Regions from separate parts of the Alteromonas sp. 38 genome, predicted to be linked through region 1. Evidence: predicted binding sites of a transcription regulator. Region 1 holds the regulator's gene; the other holds the start of a gene.

Region 1 (7,655 bases):
GCGGTAATCGGCGGCTATTTCGGTAACGTAAGATTGCGCTCTATCTTTAGACGCTTCATGAGTGATTTTTTTACTGCGTGATTCTTCAGCCATAGCACGGCGCACGGCATCAGAGCCTAGTACACTGTTGTTCAACTCTTGGCGCTCTAACAATGTAGGGCCGGTCATACTTTGGCGTTTACGCTGAAAGTGAGTGCTTGCTACACGTACTAGCTTGTGTGCAATGCTTTTATCACTGCCATGTTGATTTGACATGGCGCGAGCTGATACGGCTTTTGAGTAATTGATAAAATTGTCGCGGCCTAAAAATATCACGATAAAGAGTTTTCTTAGCCAACTTGGCGCTGCATTGTCGGCAATAAGGTCGGCTAATCCTGGTGTGCCTCTGCCAGGCGCTCGGCCCCAGGTGACAAACACCGGAACCACTTGGAGATCTAACTGGTGATGATCTCTATGCAGATGAAATAAGTCAGTAAATACATCTTCAATTCCCGTATCGTCTGCTTGTGAACGAAAGATCGGCTGGGTTTTACGCAAAAATAACGTAGAAGGGTATTCTCTGCCCGCTAACGTAAGCGTATCTGTTGGGCTCGGTAGGCCTAGTGCTTCTGTTGACATTCTAAGCGCTAATTGATCGGTTACCGAGTTTGCTGGAAGCAAGTAAACGATGGGCTTCGATTTATCAATGCCAAGCTCAGTTTCTACGTTTACGGGAATGCTGTGGGCTTTAACCAGCAACTTAACAGGATAATGAAATAGCGACAAAAGGGCTTTTCGCATCCACGACATGAATTCTGTAATCCTATGAAATTAAAACGGGGGAAGTGTACCACATCTCGTGCAATGTCTTGCAGAGGCCATGGGGCTGTTTGAAAGAGTCATTAGTATAAATTGTTGCCATAGCAAATCGATTGAGCGTGTTTTTACTCATACATCAGTTGGTAACTGCACCTTTGTAATGCATCGCTACGTCGCAGCGTTCATAGGCACAGCCGAACTTTTGCATGATTTCTTCACAATGAACAAAGCCATTTTTCTCATAAAGATGAATGGCGGCCTCGCACTTCTTATTCGTCAAAAGAAATAATGTATTAAAAGCAATGGTAGGGGCGTTATTCAACACATGTTGTAACAAGCCTTCCCCTACTTTTAATCCTCTTGCTTCACTGACCACACCCATCTTAGTAAGTTCGAATACCCCTTCTCCTTTTTTCATTAATGCGCATGTACCTACAATGCCAAAGTCCGGGTGTTCAGCAAACCAAATGTATCCACCCTTATCGATAATATTGCGCTGTGGGTAGCCAATAACAGCCTCATCAATGCTCTCTAAATGAAACATTTTGGTTATCCACTCTCTATTTATGCGGTCGAAATGGGGGGCTAACTCGGGGGTATAGTCGAGGTAATGCAACATGATGGAATTCAATACTCTGGTTAAGCATAGTTAGAAGAAGGTTTACTTTATGCTTTAATGGCAAACTTGTCATCTTGACGTAAATACCATTAAGGGTACTGATTCCATTCGTGAGGATTGTTTCAATAGACTGTCTCGTCAAGCTGACGCATTCATTTATAACAAAAGTTTAATTTTTATTAATACACCTTTTAATTGCCAATAAATCTGACTAGAATCCGCTCTAAATAAGAATATCTATCATTTTCAATACTGTTTGAATTATCACTTGAGGAGACTTGCTTGAAACTTGGTAAAGCAACTATTTCTACTGCTGTTCTTTTAGCTCTTTATGGCACATCTGCATTCGCACAAGACGATATGGCTGAGTCAGATGAAAGCGTTGAACGTATTACCGTACGCGGCGCATTCTTTGGTCAACAAGTCGCCACAGCGGTTAAAACCCCTACATTATTGGTTAACGTGCCCCAGTCAGTATCTGTTGTAAGCGCAGAACAAATTTCAGAGCAAGCATTGTTTAGTATTGCCGATGTTATGCAATACACCCCAGGTGTGAGCATTGGCCTAGGTGAAGACCATCGCGATCAGGTGACTATTCGTGGTCAGAACACCACCGCCGACTTTTTTGTTGATGGTCTTCGTGACGACGTTCAGTACTTTCGCCCATTGTATAACCTAGAGCGTGTAGAAATATTACGAGGCGCGAACGCCTTACTATTCGGCCGTGGTGGAGGCGGTGGCGTAGTTAACCGTGTGACTAAAGTGGCCAGTAGCGCAGAAGATTTCACCACACTGTCAGCAGGTATTGATACCTTTGGCGCTGGTTCTATTAGTGTTGATACCAATAAAGCCATAGATGCTAATAATGCTTTTCGTTTTAACGGTGTGTTTGACAGTATTGATAATCATCGTGATTTTAAAGATGGTGAACGTTACGCCATTAACCCAACTTATACATGGATGGCTAACGACGACACCACGGTGGTTGCATCTTACGAATACGTAAATGATGATCGTTTAGTCGATAGAGGTATACCCTCATTAGATGGTGCACCGCTTGAAGGCTTTGACGACACCTACTTTGGTGATCCAGACTTCAACAATACTACCCTTGAAGCGCATATTGCCCGTGTTCGTGTTGATCATGCACTATCGCAAAATTGGAACTTGAACGGTACCGTTCAGTTTGCTGATTATGATAAAGCTTACCAAAACTTGTACCCCGTTAACTTTGACGCTGATGCAGGCACGGTTACGTTAGATGGGTATCGTGATACCACCACTCGTGAAAATGCGCTGGTTCAATTAAACCTTATTGGGCAGTTTGCAACAGGTGATATTAACCATACCTTACTAACAGGAATGGAGTACGGCAGCCAAGATACAGAAAATGCTCGTCGTGATGCGTTTTTTGCAGACAGTCAAGACGACCAAGTATCCTTCGTGTTTAGCGACCCCCTGGTTATTCCGTCAATGACGCTGACAGATCCGGTAAGAAATCGTGCATCAGACGTCACCTTTACCTCAGCCTTCGTGCAAGATGAAATTAAGCTTAACGAGCATTGGATTGTGGTGGCCGGTCTTCGCTACGATAATTTTGATATCGATGTGGTAGACACTATTGAAGTGGCTAACGGTGCTGACGATGGTAACAGCGGTTTCCTATCTAGTTCTGATTCACAAGTGTCACCCCGTGCAGGCCTAATTTACAAGCCAGCGGAATCTGTTTCGATTTATGCCAGTTACAGCAAATCGTTTTTACCTCGTTCAGGTGACCAATTCCTTTCTCTGTCGCTTACAAGCCAAGCGCTGGAAGCTGAAGAATTTGAAAATAAAGAAATTGGCGTAAAGTGGAATTTCTCTGACTCACTTAGCGTAACAGCAGCGGCATTTGAAGTTGAACGTGAAAATGGCACAGCGCAAGATCCTAACAATCCAGAAGCGTCTATTTTAACCGGCACCGAAACCAAAGGTTTTGAAGTGCAGGTGGTGGGCAAGCTTTCAGAGCGTTGGGTAATAAATGCTGGGTATAGCAACCTTGATGGCGAAGAAATGGGCCGCATTGTAGATGGCGCATTGGCGAACCGTGATTTAGCACAGCTACCAGAACACATGCTGACGTTATGGAACCAATATGAAGTAAACGATAAATGGCGTGTTGCATTAGGCGTGATTTATCAATCTGAGCAGTACGCGTCTTTAAACAATACCGTCGAACTACCTGATTTTGTTCGCGTAGACGCTGCAGTGTATTACGATTACAGCGAAGACATTAAAATTCAGCTAAATGTGGAAAACGTATTCGACGAAGACTATTTCCCATCAGCACATAACGACAACAATATTGCCACCGGCGAGCCGCTTAATGCGCGCGTGAGTTTGCAATATAAATTTTAGTCACGCTGAATAGTAGTGATAGATAAAGCGGCCTTTAATGGTCGCTTTTTTGTTGTGATTTGGCCGGAGTAAAAAACATGCTTTGCAACGCTTAGTGCTTGTCATTTCCTTTTAGGTGTATATACTTACAGGAACTGTATAGACAGACAGGTCTTTTATGCGCCCACTCACAGCAAGACAAACAGAAGTTCTCGAGCTTATAAAAACAACGATGCTCGAAACTGGCATGCCGCCTACCCGTGCAGAAATTGCCCGTCATTTAGGTTTTCGTTCTGCGAATGCCGCTGAAGAACATTTAAAAGCGTTGGCCCGTAAAGGCGTCATCGAAATCCTTCCAGGCACTTCTCGTGGTATTAAACTTAATATTCCTCTTGAAGATGAAGCCCCTGAAGAAGAAGGCCTTCCTCTTATTGGCCGAGTGGCTGCGGGCGAGCCTATTCTAGCGCAAGAGCATATAGAGTCTCATTATAAGGTCGACCCTGCCCTGTTTCAGCCTCACGCCGACTTCTTACTTCGTGTAAGCGGTATGAGTATGAAAGACATTGGTATACTTGATGGTGACTTGTTAGCCGTGCACCGCACGACGGATGTCCATAATGGGCAGGTGGTAGTAGCACGTGTCGATGAGGACGTTACTGTTAAACGCCTTGAAAAGCGTGGCCGCGAAGTATTGCTTCATGCCGAAAATGACGAGTTTTCACCGATTAAAGTCGACTTAGCGTCAGAGCCTTTTTCCATTGAAGGGATTGCCGTTGGTGTTATTCGAAATGCTGATTGGATGTAACCTTTTAGCTATTTAGTAAAGAAAGCGGCTTATAGGCCGCTTTTTTGTATGTTTACCATACCTTGCTTACACAATAATCGTATTTAAGTCTAAGAAATCCCTCAAAAGCCACCAGATACCGCTCCCGCATATTTTCTCCTATTTATGTCACCTTTTTTAGTGCTAACTAGCGCTATTTTAGTCATCTGTTTTGTTTGAAAAACAATCATAAGTGCGTAACTACCTTTTGATTATAAGAAACTTATTGCCAACTTCTATTCGCCCATCTCGTTCAAAATGAGCGTTTCAAACGGGCTCGCTAAATACCCGTGTAACGTCCATGCGCTGTGACGTCATTCACTTCTCTGTCATACCGCGTTGATTAAAAATTAAACGCTGCAATTGTTTTTTCTTAGAAAAGACTAGACTTGTGCGTTTTATTGAGCAATTCTTATACTGTATTTAACAAAATAATAACAATAGCTGTAACTTTGTTTTACAACTAAAGCTAGGCAGTTAAGTTAAAAGTTGGATTTCGAGTATCAGTTGCCAGAAGCGCAGCGCATCTAATGCGTTAATGCTTCTGTTATAACGGAGGTGTTGAGTGAAACGAGTAACGACACAAGCGGCGACACAAGCGACAAAGTGGCTTTACGGGCTTCCACTTTTGCTTACCTCGCCACTACTGTTTGCTGATGCAGCAACGGGCGAAGGCTCTTCCATAAATTTGCGCCGAGGCGCAACAGACATAAGTGGTCAAGTATACGACCTCCATATGTTGATGTTCTTTATCTGTATCGCAATCGCTGTTGCGGTTTTTGGGGTTATGTTTGCCTCAATGTACTTGCACCGTAAATCCAGAGGCGCTAAGCCCGCTCACTTCCATGAAAATGTAAAAGTGGAAATTGCATGGACAGTAGTGCCATTCATCATTCTTATTCTTATGGCTATTCCTGCTGCTAAAACCCTTATTGCGATGGAAGATACCAGTGAACCTGATCTTACCGTTGTCGTTACTGGATCTCAGTGGAAGTGGCATTACCGGTATATGGACAGAGACGTTGAGTTTTATTCGTTAATGGCGACGCAACGAGAGCAAATTGAAAACAAATTCGAAAAAGGCGCGAACTATCTGTTGGAAGTCGACCGTCCGTTGGTGATCCCCACAGGGCAAAAAGTGCGCTTTCTTATCACCTCTGATGACGTTATTCACTCGTGGTGGGTACCGGACTTTGCAGTGAAAAAAGATGCTAATCCTGGGTTTATTAATGAGTCGTGGGCAAAGGTGAACGAGCCAGGTATTTATCGTGGACAGTGTGCCGAGCTTTGCGGAAAAGATCATGGCTTTATGCCGGTTGTGGTCATTGCTAAAGAGCCTGCCGAATTTGATGCTTGGATGAATGAACAAGAAGAAGCAGCTCGCCAAGCGAAAGAAGAAGAGCAACGTCTACTGTCGATGAATATGTCGATGGACGAACTTATGGATGAAGGTAAGCGGGTTTACAACGCCACTTGTGCGGCTTGCCATATGCCTAACGGCGAAGGGTTACCCGGAGTTTTCCCTGCGCTTAAAGGCAGTGAGATGGTACTTGAAGACCAAACTGCACATATTGATATTGTGTTGAACGGTAAAACCGGTACGGCCATGCAGGCGTTCGGAAAAATGTTAAGCCTGAAAGACATTGCGGCTGTGGTGACCTACGAACGAAATGCGTGGGGCAATAACACGGGTGATATGGTGCAGGCTAAAGATGTTAACGCCGTCGTTAATGGGAACTAGGAGTGCGTAATGAGTAAAGCAACTGATGTCATTGCGCCGGATACCTCGGCGCATCACGAAGATCATGACCATCATAGCCATATTCCAAAAGGAATAACCCGATGGTTGTTTACCACTAACCACAAAGATATAGGCACTTTGTATTTATGGTTCGCCTTTATCATGTTTTTGATTGGTGGCGCCATGGCAATGGTGATCCGTGCTGAGCTATTTCAGCCTGGATTACAAATTGTTGAGCCAAACTTCTTTAATCAAATGACGACTGTGCACGGCCTTATCATGGTATTTGGTGCGGTAATGCCAGCCTTTACGGGGCTTGCAAACTGGCTAATTCCTATGATGATAGGTGCACCAGACATGGCGCTGCCGCGAATGAATAACTGGAGTTTTTGGATATTACCTGGCGCCTTTCTTATTCTGCTTAGCTCGCTATTTTTAGAGGGCGGCGGCCCGGCATTTGGTTGGACCTTCTATGCACCGCTTTCTACCACCTACAGTGGTGACTCAACCGCATTGTTTGTGTTCTCGGTACATATCATGGGTATCTCCTCTATTATGGGGGCGATTAACGTCATTGTGACCATATTCAACATGCGAGCTCCTGGCATGACGTGGATGAAAATGCCTTTATTCGTGTGGACTTGGCTTATTACTGCTTTCTTGCTTATTGCTGTTATGCCTGTGTTAGCGGGGGCGGTCACCATGGTACTGACGGATAAGTTCTTTGGCACCAGCTTCTTTGATGCAGCAGGTGGTGGTGACCCCGTTATGTTCCAGCATATCTTCTGGTTCTTTGGGCATCCCGAGGTGTACATAATGATATTGCCAGCCTTTGGTATTATCTCTCAAATTGTCCCTACGTTTTCCCGTAAGAAGCTGTTTGGCTACGCATCAATGGTTTATGCCACCGGCTCTATTGCGCTGTTGTCCTTTGTGGTATGGGCTCACCATATGTTTACCACCGGCATGCCGGTGTATATGGAAATGTTCTTCATGTTTGCCACTATGCTTATATCGGTGCCTACAGGCGTGAAGGTCTTTAACTGGGTGGCGACTATGTGGCGGGGCTCTCTAACCTTTGAAATGCCCATGATGTTTGCCATTGCGTTTATCGTATTGTTTACCATTGGCGGCCTGTCAGGATTAATGCTGGCCATCGTGCCGGTGGACTTCCAATACCACGATACCTATTTCGTGGTCGCACATTTCCATTACGTTCTGGTCACCGGTGCCATCTTCTCGATTATGGCTGCGGTGTATTATTGGTTACCCAAGTGGACAGGGAAAATGTACGACAC
Region 2 (7,655 bases), 4.4 Mb from region 1:
ATGTGGCAGTGGTGCATGCGCAGCAGTTGCAATCGGTCAGATTCAAGGTAAATTAAGCAAAGATGTTCGGGTAGATTTGCCCGGAGGCAGTTTACGGATCCGTTGGCCAGGCCCAGATAATGTATTGAAAATGACAGGGCCCGCCGACCATGTGTACGACGGACATATAAATTTATGAGTGAATTATCAGGACAAGCTAGCGCATCGTCGGTAGTAGAAGTGTTTTCTGGCGACAGCGATGTTTCCTCAGAACAGGTTCGCGCTTTTTTGTTAGAAAACCCTGATTTTTTTGCTCAACACCCCGAACTACTCGAAAAGCTCAAAATTCCTCATTCGCATAAAGGCAGCGTCTCGCTGGTTGAGATTCAAAGTGAGCAATTGCGCAAAAAAGTTCGCCAATTGAATTATAAACTTACGCAACTGGTGAGTATTGCCAAGCAAAACGAAAAAATTTACCGCGTGTACACCGACTTAAACGTGCAGTTGCTGCGTTGCGAAAGTGTGGCAGAAGTACAGTTCACCCTTGAAGATGTGTTGCAAGAACGTTTGCAGCTATCTTCTGCGGTGATAAAAAGCTTCAAAGGCCCTCACGCTATTCCTGAGTTACAACGCAGGCTATTTACCGAAAAACGCTTTAAAACGTCGAACTTCTTTTTCGGACGATTATCGCAGCACGAACGCCAGTTATTGTTCGGAGATAGCAGCGCAGAATCTGTTGCCCTAATGCTATTAGGCGACAACCAAGATATTGGTATTTTGGGTATTAGCAGCAGTGACGCAAGCCATTTTACCCCTGATATGGACACCTTGTTGCTACAACAGCTACAGCAAGTGCTTAATATTATTTTGCCTGAGATGATGGGGTACTAGTTTTCGTGACAACGGAAACCGTACTTAGCGAACCTTGCCACCTTTGGCTTGAAAAGTTTTTACTCCACCTACAAGTTGAACGCGGTTTATCGCCGCTTACCATCAGTAACTATCGCAGACAACTTACCAGCATTGCCATTACTTTAGGGCTTTACGAGTGGTCGGGTATGACACCCTCTGATGTGAAACGCGTAATGGCAGCAGCAAAAATGGACGGGCATAAACCCCGTAGCATAGCATTGCGGTTATCTGCTCTTCGTACCTTCTGCCAATACCTTATTGATAACGAACAGCTTTTCAGTAATCCCGTGGAAGGTATTCAAGCCCCAAAACAAGGTAAGCCATTACCTAAACAGCTTAGCGTTGATGAAATGCAGCAGTTGTTGGCGAATGAACAAGCCGCCAGCGGCGATACCGATGAAGGCATTATTTGTCGCGACGTAGCCATGTTTGAATTGCTCTACGGCTGCGGACTTCGACTAAGTGAACTAACCGGCCTAAATTTAAGCGACTACCCAAAAGACGGCACCATTAAAGTGACCGGTAAGGGCAGTAAACAACGTATTTTGCCCCTTGGCCGACAAGCGCAAAAGGCGCTGAATGCTTGGCTTAACGTGCGCCCCGCATACGCTTCCCCCTATGAACCCGCTATTTTTGTAAGCAAGCGCAAAACGCGCATTTCAAATCGCCAAGTCGCAAATCGGCTTAACCAAATGGCAGAATTACAAAGCCTTAGTCAGAAAGTAAGCCCGCATAAACTGCGCCATTCTTTTGCTACGCACGTATTAGAGTCGAGCGGCGATTTACGTGCGGTGCAAGAATTATTAGGCCATGCCAATCTATCTACCACGCAAGTGTATACCCATTTAGATTTTCAGCATTTAGCCAAGGTTTACGATGCCGCGCACCCTAGAGCACACAAAAAATAATCCTCTTTTGAATATAGGCCTTTAACTATTATGCAGTTCTTCAGAGCCATTAATTCCGTGAAGGCAATGACCTTCGATCTTGATGATACCTTATACAATAACGAACCTATTATTCGCCAAGCAGAAGCGGCCTTAAATGCGCATTTAAAGCAATATCACCCCAAAGCAGCAGCATTAACTCCTACACACTGGCAACAGCTAAAGCGGGATGCTATTACGGCCAATCCTACTTATTCATCTGATATGGGAAAGCTTCGCTTAGCGGTGTTAAATGCGGCATTGATACATGATATTCCACCCCAAGACACCCACACGTTAGATGCTGCCGTGCAAGCCTGTTTCGACTGTTTTTATCATGCCAGAAGCGAGTTTGATTTGGCTGATGATGTGCATAAAACCTTATCGATTTTAAGTGAGAATATAACACTGGTAGGTATTACTAACGGCAATGTAAACGCTGACCAAATAGGTATTACGCCTTATTTCGATACCATTTTACATGCCAGTACTAGCCGACCTATGAAACCTTCACGGGCTATGTTCGATGAAGCAGCAAGCTTTATAGGAGATGCGCCGGAAAATATATTGCACGTGGGCGATAACATTATTAAAGATGTGTATGGGGCGATAAATGCGGGGTTTCAGTCTGCTTGGTTTGCATGCAACCGAGAAATGCATTTACCCCGTGAGAGAGCATCCGTACTCCCTCACGTGGCATTAGATTCGTTAGACGAGTTAGCTTACTTCTTATAAGTAAATCAGTAAGTAGCGCTTGCTCTTAAGGTACTGGCGCTTAAGGTACTTGCTCTTAAGGTATCACTACTTAAGGCTTTTGCGAATAAGGCTGATTGTCTTCTAACACGTTTTGGCGCATAGAATCGCAAGGACGCTGGCATACCGGGCGGCCCACCACTTTAGCCGGCACACCGACTACCGTAACGTGCGGCGGAACATTGTTTAACACAACACTACCCGCCCCCACTTTAGACCCTTCGCCAATTTCGATATTGCCAAGAATTTTAGCTCCCGCACCAACCAACACGCCTTGGCGAATTTTAGGGTGACGGTCACCCGACTCGTTACCGGTTCCGCCAAGCGTGACGCTTTGTAAAATAGAGACATTGTCTTCAATAACCGCTGTTTCACCTACGACAATACCGGTGGCGTGATCGAACATCACCCCTTTACCTATTTTCGCTGCAGGGTGAATATCTACGCCAAAGGTAGCCGAGTTTCGGCTTTGTAAGAACAAAGCAAGTTGATGTCTACCATGCAACCACAAGTAATGCGCCATACGGTGAACTTGCACTGCATGGAACCCTTTGAAATGCAAAAGTGGCACTAAGAAGTCATCTACTGCGGCGTCTCGCGCACGAATTGCATTAATATCTGCCATAGCCGACTCACTAATCGACGGCTCTAACAAGTAGGCCTCATCGAACACTTCACGAATGGCAATAGCAGGCATCACTTCATCAGCCATTTTGCTTGATAGAATAAAACTTAACGACGACTCAAAATTATGATGAGCTGAAATACAGGCATGAACATAGCTAGCTAATAGCGGCTCACTTTTTGCCACAGTTTGCGCTTCTTTTTTTAACGATAACCAAAAGTCAGTCGATGGAGAGAGTGCGTGCATGAGGCAGTTCCTGTAAAAGTAAAGTTCAAACCCCGCTTAACTGCGGGTAAATGGCACAAAACGCTAAAGGCCTAGATTGCAATAGGCAACATAATGGCTCGAAGTGTACATGAGCCATCATAAAAACAACACCTACAGACTACGCTTCAAGCGTGAAAATTGTTCAACTTATCGATAACCCGCTCGTGAATACGGCCGGTATCACCTTAACAGGGCTAAATTCATCGTAAAAGTTACCCACTAGCCGCTCAGCTTCATCAAACAAGCCTGTATAAATTCACAGTCAGCTGGCATAATGTTGCAGCATTGAAACTAGACAAATTAGGTTGACCATATTATGGATGTATCCCGACTGCTTGACGAGCTTAACGACAAACAACGTGAAGCGGTAGCAGCCCCTCTTTCTAACGCCCTCATATTAGCTGGCGCGGGAAGTGGTAAAACACGGGTATTAGTACATCGTATAGCATGGCTGATGGAAGTGGAAAACATTGCCCCTTTTTCCATACTAGCCGTAACCTTTACTAACAAAGCCGCGAAAGAAATGCGTGGGCGAATAGAATCGTTGATGGGTCGTGGCCTGAATAATATGTGGATTGGTACTTTCCACGGATTAGCTCACAGGCTGCTTCGCGCCCACCATGCAGAAGCTAATTTACCTGAAAACTTCCAAATTCTTGACTCAGACGACCAATACCGTTTGATTAAACGTATTTTAAAAGCCATGAATTTAGACGAAAAGCACTGGGTGCCTCGCCAAATTCAGTGGTATATCAACGGCAATAAAGACGAAGGCCTACGCCCTCAACATATTGAAACCCACAACGACCAAACCCAGCAAAAAATGCGTGAAATTTACGCCGCGTATCAAGACGCGTGCGACCGCTCTGGGCTTGTGGATTTTGCCGAGCTATTATTGCGTGCACACGAACTTTGGGCTAAAAACCCAGAAGTACTCGCTAATTACCAACGACGTTTCCGCGCCGTATTAGTTGACGAATTCCAAGATACCAACAACATCCAATACGCATGGCTACGCATGCTGTGTAGCGGCAATCAAAACAATATTATGATTGTGGGCGATGACGACCAATCTATTTACGGCTGGCGTGGTGCGAACGTTGATAATATTCAGCATTTCTTAAAAGACTTCAATAACCCCACAACGATACGATTAGAACAAAACTACCGTTCTACGGGCACCATCTTGAAAGCCGCCAATACGGTTATTGATAACAACACAGGGCGGTTAGGTAAAGAGCTTTGGACAGATGGCAACGATGGCGAGCCCATTTCTGTTTATGCGGGGTTTAATGAGTTAGATGAAGCCCGCTTTATTGTGTCGAAAATTAAAGACTGGTTGAACCAAGGCAATGCGTTAAAAGACACCGCCATTTTATATCGCAATAACGCTCAGTCACGGGTATTAGAAGAAGCCTTACTTCACCAAGGGACACCGTACCGCATTTATGGTGGTCTTCGATTCTTCGAACGCCAAGAAATTAAAGATGCACTTGGCTACCTTCGCATGATGAATCATCCTCATGACGATGCCGCCTTTGAACGTGTGGTGAACACGCCAACTCGCGGTATGGGTGAGAAGACCCTCTCACAAGTACGAGAAGCTGCCAGAGCACATAACTGCTCAATGTGGCAGGCTAGCCAACTACTCATTAATGAAAATGCGCTAAAAGGCCGTGCTCTTAACGCCCTTCAAAGTTTTGTGCTGTTAGTTACCGAGCTTGAACAAGCTACCGTAGACGAGCCATTAGAAAAACACGCCGATGTGGCAATTAGGCAGTCAGGCTTGTACGCCATGTATCAGGCCGAACGTGGCGAGAAAGCCCAAGCGCGCCTAGAAAACTTAGAAGAATTAGTTACGGCTTGTAAGCAATTTACCGTACCCGACGAAGCAGAAGAAATGACGCCGCTGTCAGCCTTCCTTGCTCACGCCTCGTTAGAAGCGGGCGAAACCCAAGCGGGTACCGATCAAGATGCGGTTCAGATGATGACTATTCACACCGCAAAGGGGCTCGAATTCCCTATGGTGTTTATGGCCGGTGTTGAAGAAGGCATGTTTCCAAGCCAGATGACCAATGATGAACCTGGCAGAATGGAAGAGGAACGTCGCCTGTGTTACGTGGGCATGACCCGCGCGATGGAGAAACTGTATATTACCTACGCGGAAAGCCGCCGTTTATATGGGCAAGACAAATATCACACGGCATCTCGCTTTATTCGTGAAATTCCTGCTGATTGTGTTGAAGAAGTAAGGCTCAAGTCTACGATTTCTCGACCGATACATAATCGATTCAGCCAAGCGACCTCACATGCCTCTTTTGAAGAAACTGGCTTTCAGTTGGGCCAAAAAGTGGCTCATCGCAAGTTCGGTGAAGGAATAGTATTAAACTACGAGGGCAGTGGTGAACACGCTAGGGTACAAGTTAATTTTGACGAATTTGGTACAAAATGGCTCGTTCTCGCCTATGCTAAATTGGAAAAAGCATAGTCATCTGGCAAGAAGCCTGAACCCAAGTAGAAAAATATGCCGCAAAATGTGCTGGTGATAGAAAACAGCGATAAAAATTTAGACGTTGTATCAAAACTTGTCAGAAAAGCAGGGCTAACCCCTGTGGGTGCTCACTCATTAACGGAAGCGAGCGCACGTTTTGCGCTTATGATGCCAGAAAGTTTCTTGTGCGCCATTGTTGCTCATAACTTACCTGATGCGTCGAATGGCGAAGCCATCGACTTCGCCATTGACGCCTTCATTCCAACCATAGTCACGACCGATACGTTAGAAGCGAAAACCCGAGACAAGGTCTTAGAAAAAGACGTCGTTGATTACATTCCCAAAGAAAACGCGCAAAATTACGATTACTTAAGCCGTTTACTGTTTCGATTAGAGAAGAACAAATCTACAGGTGTTGTGGTAGTAAGTACTCACCGCTCATCTAGACGAAAAATGCTATCACTGCTTTATCGGCACAATTTTGTGGTTTACGACTGCCCTACTGCCAACGATGCCATGAGCATACTGGCTGAGCATGCGCATATCAGGTTGGTTATCACCGATAACGCGCTTCCCGATATGACAGGCACGCAATTTATTTCAGGCCTTCGAAAAGCATTTTCAAAAGAGCAGTTAGCCATTATAGGCCTAGCAAGCGACCAACGTCCGCTCATGTCTGCGCACTTCATAAAAAGCGGGGCGAACGATTTTTTGCATTTACCTTATTGTCATGAAGAGTTTTTATGCCGCGTAATGCAGAATATTGAATATATTGAAAGCGTAGAAGCCTTTCGACGCGCTGCCAATACCGACTATTTAACTGGGTTGCCTAACCGCCGCCATTTCTTTTATACCGTTACCGTGCAGTATAAAAAGCTACCTGAGCAGCATGCTTTAGCACTTATCGACCTTGATCATTTTAAGCGCATTAACGATACCTACGGGCATGATGCCGGCGATCTTGTGCTCAAAGCGGTAGCTAACCTGTTACAAGTTCATTTTAACGATACCTTGGTTGCACGTTTTGGTGGGGAAGAATTTTGCGTGTACTTGCCTAAAATTGACATTCATAACGCACAAGAGCGGTTGAATAGATTCAGAAACGCGTTAGAGAAAACCGCTATTCAGTTAGGCGAAGAAAGCGTAAATGTAACCTGTAGCATTGGCCTGTGCGATACGCCTACGCAAAACATTGAAACCATGTTAAGTACTGCTGATAAGCTTTTGTATAAAGCAAAAAATGCAGGTCGTAATCAAGTTCATGTAACCGGAGAAACTCAAGAGGTTTGAGTTTCACTGGTTTCGTTAGTCGCCTTTAACGATGCCCTTAGGGCTTTTCGCTGCTTTTTGTAGGCGATAAGGGAATCGACACTAAATACTGCAAGTGCTAACCACACAAAACCAAAGGTGATTAGCCTAGCCTCATCTAACGGTTCATCGTACAAATGGACCGCCAACACGAACATGAGTGTTGGCCCTATGTATTGTAAAAAGCCTAACGTTGAATACATGATACGCCGTGCCGCTGCGGTAAAGCATAACAAGGGCGCGGTGGTCACAATACCGGCCGCTAAAATAAGCATGTTTAAGTTAGCATCGTTATTAAAAAGGTTGCTGTATTCCGATCCAAATAGCAGCCAATACCCTATTGCCAAAGGTGATAGCATTAAGGTTTCTATAAAAAGACCCGGTAAAGAATCTA

What was found. Region 1 encodes LexA, which represses DNA repair genes until DNA is damaged. Its sites were predicted from a motif close to TACTGTATNNNNATACAGTA; they were not measured.
Region 2: uvrD (DNA helicase II) is a predicted target of LexA. The motif match lies at 3,707-3,726, and genes of this name have one in related genera.

What each region holds. Positions count from the first base shown of each region.
Region 1 covers NZ_LR733300.1:4,585,285-4,592,939, reverse strand. The annotation lists gene plsB (glycerol-3-phosphate 1-O-acyltransferase PlsB) at 1-789, opposite strand, end outside; gene FLAVO9R_RS19840 (GNAT family N-acetyltransferase) at 935-1,417, opposite strand; gene FLAVO9R_RS19835 (TonB-dependent receptor) at 1,700-3,814, shown strand; gene lexA (transcriptional repressor LexA) at 3,972-4,598, shown strand; gene coxB (cytochrome c oxidase subunit II) at 5,182-6,357, shown strand; gene ctaD (cytochrome c oxidase subunit I) at 6,367-7,655, shown strand, end outside.
Region 2 covers NZ_LR733300.1:170,626-178,280, reverse strand. The annotation lists gene dapF (diaminopimelate epimerase) at 1-178, shown strand, start outside; gene FLAVO9R_RS00750 (DUF484 family protein) at 175-870, shown strand; gene FLAVO9R_RS00745 (tyrosine recombinase XerC) at 876-1,799, shown strand; gene FLAVO9R_RS00740 (HAD-IA family hydrolase) at 1,830-2,552, shown strand; gene cysE (serine O-acetyltransferase) at 2,623-3,441, opposite strand; gene uvrD (DNA helicase II) at 3,779-5,950, shown strand; gene FLAVO9R_RS00725 (GGDEF domain-containing response regulator) at 5,987-7,243, shown strand; gene rarD (EamA family transporter RarD) at 7,231-7,655, opposite strand, start outside.